Adhaeribacter radiodurans: one gene and its partner. The protein of the gene in region 2 interacts with the protein of the main gene of each other region in a pairwise test. Links are inferred from orthologs where the notes say so. Each region holds a gene or a part of one and is shown on either strand. Other genes may lie near its edges.

What was found.
Region 1: the proteins of sucD (region 2) and sucC interact in binary tests that used the Escherichia coli proteins (3 or more experiments, as listed by UniProt). The link is inferred for Adhaeribacter radiodurans from one-to-one orthologs.

The regions. Positions count from the first base shown.
Region 1 is NZ_CP055153.1:3,898,053-3,901,221, forward strand. Bases 232-3,015 are described here. They hold sucC (ADP-forming succinate--CoA ligase subunit beta), read left to right. Parts: upstream 232-920; coding sequence 921-2,111; downstream 2,112-3,015. Other genes in these bases: HUW48_RS15725 (glycoside hydrolase family 113), read left to right, coding at 232-828; HUW48_RS15735 (organic hydroperoxide resistance protein), read right to left, coding at 2,193-2,609; HUW48_RS15740 (hypothetical protein), read left to right, coding at 2,888-3,015. In the rest of the region: more of HUW48_RS15725, read left to right, coding at 1-231; more of HUW48_RS15740, read left to right, coding at 3,016-3,169. UniProt on the Escherichia coli protein: Succinyl-CoA synthetase functions in the citric acid cycle (TCA), coupling the hydrolysis of succinyl-CoA to the synthesis of either ATP or GTP and thus represents the only step of substrate-level phosphorylation in the TCA.
Region 2 is NZ_CP055153.1:5,410,243-5,413,376, reverse strand. Bases 264-3,012 are described here. They hold sucD (succinate--CoA ligase subunit alpha), read right to left. Parts: upstream 2,209-3,012; coding sequence 1,318-2,208; downstream 264-1,317. Other genes in these bases: HUW48_RS21635 (Dps family protein), read right to left, coding at 634-1,110; HUW48_RS21640 (T9SS type A sorting domain-containing protein), read left to right, coding at 264-551. In the rest of the region: more of HUW48_RS21640, read left to right, coding at 1-263. UniProt on the Escherichia coli protein: Succinyl-CoA synthetase functions in the citric acid cycle (TCA), coupling the hydrolysis of succinyl-CoA to the synthesis of either ATP or GTP and thus represents the only step of substrate-level phosphorylation in the TCA.

The DNA of each region.
Region 1 (3,169 bases), 1.5 Mb from region 2 along the record:
AATACGCACGTAAGTAAAAGCTTTTGGGGAGAAAGCGATCAGGGTTTAATGCACACCACGCGGTTAGCGAAAGAAGCAGGCATAAAAACTTTGCTAAAACCCCATATTTGGTTAAGAGATCGGGATCAAAATAAGTGGATCGGAGACATAGAAATGACCAGCGAAGCTGACTGGAAAGCCTGGTTTACAAATTATTCGGCATTTATTTTACATTATGCCCGCTTAGCCGAACAAAACCAGATAGAAGCTCTTTGTATTGGTACCGAGTTAATGAAACCAGCCATTACCCGCGAAAAAGAATGGCGCCAGTTGATTTACGATATTCGGCAAGTTTACCATGGTCAGCTTACTTATGCGGCAAATTGGTACCTGGAATACGAAAAAATAAAATTCTGGGACGCGCTCGACTTTATCGGGGTACAAGGTTACTTTCCGCTCACCAAAAAAAATAATCCCACTTTATCTGAGCTTCAGGCCGGTTGGAAGCCATATTTAAGTGATTTAGAAAAAATAGCTAGTAAATTTCAAAAGCCGGTAGTTTTTACGGAAGTAGGCTACAAAAGCACCCCCGATGCTGCCGTGGAACCCTGGAAATGGCCGGAAAGAGGAATTACATCCGAACAAGATGAGTCACTTAAAACCCAAGCCATATGTTATGATGCTCTATTTCAGACTCTTTGGCAAAAGCCTTGGTTTGGCGGTACTTTTATCTGGAAATGGTACCCACAAGTCCGCGATAATGGCCGCGACCACCGCGACTTTACGCCCCAGCACAAACCCGCCGAAAAGATTTTAGCAGACTGGTACGGATCAGTCCATAGACGATAGACTATGGACTATAGACAATGGACTATCAACTAATAAAAATTTGAAATAATAAGATTATCGTTTACTTTCGTGCCATACGAAATGCTCCTAACATGAACATACACGAATATCAGGGAAAAGAAATTTTAAAAAGTTATGGTGTACGGGTACAGGAAGGCATTATTGCCCGCAACCCCGACCAAGCCGTAGAAGCCGCTAAACGCCTGACGGCCGAAACCGGTACCGGTTGGCATGTTGTTAAAGCCCAAATTCATGCGGGTGGACGCGGTAAAGGCGGCGGAGTTAAAGTGGCCAAAAACCTGGATCAGGTACGCGAGCTTGCTTCGCAAATATTAGGTATGACTCTGGTAACCCCCCAAACGGGCCCGGAAGGTAAAGTAGTACATAAAATATTAATTGCTCAGGATGTTTACTATCCGGGGCCTACTGAGCCAAAGGAATTTTACATGAGTATCTTACTCGATCGGGCAAAAGGTCAGAATGTAATTATGGCCAGCACCGAAGGCGGGATGGATATTGAAGAAGTAGCTGAAACCCATCCGGAAAAAATTATTAAAGAATGGATTGATCCGGCCGTAGGTTTACAAGCTTTCCAGGCACGTAAAGTTGCTTTTGCTTTTGGTCTGGAAGGAGAAGCCTTTAAAGAAATGGTAAAGTTTATTACCGCGCTTTATAAGGCATATTTAGATACCGATGCTTCGCAGTTTGAAATTAACCCGGTTTTAAAAACGTCGGATAATAAAATATTGGCGGTAGATGCCAAAGTAAACCTAGACGATAATGCCCTTTACCGCCATCGGGCTTTTGAAGACCTGCGCGACTTTAACGAAGAAGATCCTCTAGAAGTAGAAGCTAGTGCCAGTAACTTAAATTACGTTAAGTTAGATGGTAACGTAGGTTGTATGGTAAACGGAGCGGGTTTGGCTATGGCAACTATGGATATTATTAAGCTATCGGGTGGTGAGCCGGCTAACTTCCTGGACGTTGGAGGTGGAGCAAACGCCCAAACCGTAGAAGCTGGTTTCCGGATTATTTTAAAAGATCCCAACGTAAAAGCTATTTTAATTAATATTTTTGGAGGTATTGTTCGTTGCGACCGCGTAGCGAACGGAGTAGTAGAAGCCTACAAAAACATTGGCGATATTCAGGTTCCGATTATTGTGCGCTTACAAGGCACTAATGCCGAAGAAGGCGCCCGCATTATAGATGAATCTGGTTTAAAAGTTTACTCTGCCGTTTTGTTAAAAGATGCCGCTCAGCGCGTAAAAGAAGTATTGGCTTAATTTTCATTCACTTCTAAAACCTTTGTATAATAAGGCCACTTCTTTCGAGGTGGCCTTTTGTTTTATAGGTATTAAGCTATTCTACACTACTTCCAGTTGTACGTCAATGTTACCCCGGGTACCTACCGAATACGGACACACCTCATGGGCTTTATTTACTATCTCAACTGCCTGCTCGTGATCTATGCCTTTTAAATCTACTACTAATTTAACGCCTAACCCATACTTCTCGTTGTCTACTTGTAATAAGCTTACGTGAGCAGTAACGGTAGATTCTCGGTCTAAGCGAATATTTTGCTTGCCTGCCACCAACAAAACGGCGCTCTGAAAACAAGAAGCATAGCCCGCTGCAAACAATTGCTCTGGATTACTACTTCCCTTTTTGCCTCCTAATCCTTCCGGCACATTTACTTCCAGATCAATAATTCCATCCGATGATTTTACGTGGCCGCTGCGACCTCCGGTAGCCGTTACTTCGGCAGTATACAAGGTTTTCATAGTTCTAGTTTTAATTGAAAAATAATTCTTAATGGTTTACTTAATAAGTTTAAAGAGTTTATTTAACAGATTTTTAAAAGTTTTGTTAAGAAACGGTGTTCTTATTTTTAAATTTTATTTTGTAAACCAAGAGTATTTAGCTTTTTAAAGCAATTTTTTAGCGGAGGTAACGTAAGCAAATACAGGAAAAACCAGTAGCTATAAGAACTATTTTACTTTTATCTGGTATAAAGCAAAACGAACAAACAACCTTATCTTATTTATCTAAACTTAAAACGATGAGTATAGAAGCCTTAAAATTAATTCCGCAAGAAGAATCGTTTAATGAAACTTCCTTCGAGCAGGAAATTACCAATCGCCACCAACTTCAGGATCGTCCGGCTATATTAGAAACAATAAAAACAATATTAAAATTAATTAATCCGGTGCGCGTAAATGGGGCGGGCAATCATGAAATAACAACTCTATTCCGCGATATTGTATTTAAAAACCGTAATATGATTGGAACTACCGGATTAAGTCAATTAGCTGAAGCGAATTTAAGCGACGAGAACGGCACC
Region 2 (3,134 bases):
CTATACAACTGTTAACTTTTACCGCTACTCTAAACAATGCGCAGGTAAATTTGCACTGGAAAACGGTTTCGGAAACTAATACCGACTTTTTTACCGTAGAGAAAACCCGCGATTTAAAAAACTACCAAACCGTTGCTACGGTTAAAGCGGCAGGTACTAGTAAACAAATAATAACTTATAATGCGCAGGATGCTCAACCGTACAGTGGTGTATCGTACTACCGTTTAAAGCAAACAGACTTAAACAAAAAGACTTATTACTCAGAAGTAGTGGCGATTAATTTAATTGAAAATTCAGTTTTTGCCGTGCGTGTTTTCCCTAACCCAACAGAAGGAACAATAAATATATTTATTGGCGGCGACGATGATAAAGAATACACTTTATTATTAACTGACATGGTAGGGCAGCGTTACTACAACAAAAAAGTAAAAACTGAGCTTACCTATCATACTTTCTTAATAAACCAGAACCGATATTTGCCGTCAGGCGTGTATCTATTAACTGTTGCGGGCGCTGGCCATTTTTACAGCCGAAAAGTGGTGATACAATAATGTGTAAACAACTCTAAAAACCAAACAAAAAAGCTGGAAGATTTTTCCAGCTTTTTTGTTTGGTTTATTTATCAAAATTGTTTTACCCATTCAGGAAAGCATTCAGCATCCAGAAGGTTTTTTCGTTTTCGTTCAGGTCAGTGCTAATCAGGCCTTCGGTACCTTCATCATTGCTTTCATCGGCCAATTTCAAAATGTCCCGCTCCAACTGAATGATGTAGGTGATGTTTTCGATGGTAGTGCCTACAGTATCGCGATCAGAGGTAAGGTTATGGGTTTCTTTAATCTGGGCATTTTTAATAAAATCCGAAAAACTGTGTAACGGCGTATAACCCAATGTTAAAATTCGTTCGGCAATTTCATCGATGCGGGTTAAAGCATTGGTATACAGTTCTTCGAACTTAGCGTGCAACTGAAAAAAGTTGCTGCCTTTGATGTTCCAGTGAAACCCGCGCACGTTCTGGTAGTAAATGTGGTAGTTCGCCAGGAGTTCGTTTAGCTTAGTGGCTAATTCCTGATTACTTTTTTTTTCGAGTCCGGTTATAGTTAAGTCTTGCATAGTTTTATAGAATTACTTCTTATAAGATTTCTTCATTTGCTGTTTTATGTACTTTTTAAACTTGCAAATACCCTATAAAGTTTAAGAAAACTTTCTGGACGAATTACTTTTAGCAAGAGCAAAAAAAAAGAGATGCCTTTTAGGACATCTCTTTTTAAATTTATAAAGTAAGTCTTGTGTTTAGCATCTAGGTACTAGCAGCTACACTTACGCTTCAATACTTTCACCTTTTAGTACTTTGGCCATGGTTTCGCCAATATCAGCCGGTGATTTTACTACGTAAATACCGCACTCCTGCATAATCCGCATCTTGGCTTCAGCGGTATCGTCGGCGCCGCCAATAATAGCCCCAGCGTGGCCCATCCGGCGACCTTTAGGTGCGGTTTGGCCGGCAATAAAACCAACTACCGGTTTTTTGTTACCCGTTTCTTTAATGTATTGCGAGGCCATTGCTTCGTAATTACCACCAATTTCGCCAATCATTACAATAGCGTCGGTGTCTGGGTCATTCATTAATAATTCTACCGCGTTTTTGGTAGGCGTACCAATAATTGGGTCACCACCAATGCCAATAGCTGTAGAAATGCCTAAACCAGCTTTTACAATTTGGTCGGCCGCCTCGTACGTTAAGGTTCCGGATTTAGATACAATACCAATGCGGCCCGGCTCAAACACAAAACCCGGCATAATACCTACTTTAGCTTCGCCTGGGGTAATAACGCCAGGGCAATTCGGGCCAATTAAAGTAAGCGGTTTATCCTTCACATATTCTTTCACGTAGATCATGTCTTTCGTAGGAATACCTTCGGTAATGGTTACAATTACGTTAATTCCCGCATCGGCCGCTTCCATAATAGCATCGGCAGCAAAAGCGGGCGGTACAAAAATAATAGTAACATTAGCGCTGGTTTCGCGCACGGCTTCGGCTACCGTATTAAATACAGGCCGATCCAGGTGGGTGCTGCCCCCTTTACCCGGAGTAACTCCGCCTACTACGTTCGTGCCATATTCAATCATTTGTTGGGCATGAAACGAACCTTCGGAGCCGGTAAAGCCCTGTACAATCACTCTTGAATCTTTATTTACTAAAACACTCATGTCAGTCAGGTTAAAAATGTGGGTACGTATGTAATAGGTGATGCAAAAATAGTTTTTTTTAAATCCGCTCCAAACAGAATCAAGTATTTACCGGATAAAATTGCCCACCGGTTTAAGTTAAAAATTAGCCATAAAAGAAGAATAATAGATTATGATACAGAATTATTCCCAAGGAAGTTGTTTCTTTTAGCAAATGCCGGTATTAAAAAACTTTTTCTATTAACAGAAAATAGATGATTGGCGGTATTCCGGTTTCTATAATCTGTTCTTCTTCTTTGAGTAAAGTTTTAACTCAGATTTATCTTTTATAAATTTTTCTCTTAGCTTTTTCGAATAACTTACTTTTAAACTTTCCTAACAGTTTTGGTATTTAAAGACAGTGTTTTTTATTAAACATTGGTGCAATTGTTAATTTTATTTGATTAAAAATAATAATCTTATTTTAGGCGGAGTTAATCCTTATTGAATAGTATTTTATAGCCAATAAACATTTAAATCATGTAAGAATTAAATGTTAAAAAAATGTTAAGAAATTTGTAAAAACATTTGTATCTTATTTAAAAAGAAGTTACTTTAGTCACTATCAAATAGGTAAAAAACAAATTTTTAGTTTTATAATCCAATCAGCTAATTCCAACGCTTATTGAGCAACAGGCAATAAGAGATTTTACAAGTGTAGATGTGATGTGTTAATTTAATTTTAGTTATTAAATTAAATGAGGGTAACTTGATTAATGTAAAATTTAAATGTAGGTCTTTTAATACTTACATAACTCCAATAACTCAACCTGTACTTATTGTTTTATTGCTTAACGCCCTTTCTCTTAAAGGTGTAATATACAACAGAGGATAGCTTGCTATAGATTTTCTTTAGCTAGGAAGCTAATTTTCTATTCCCGTACTTATTAGCGCAACTTCTTTGCCTT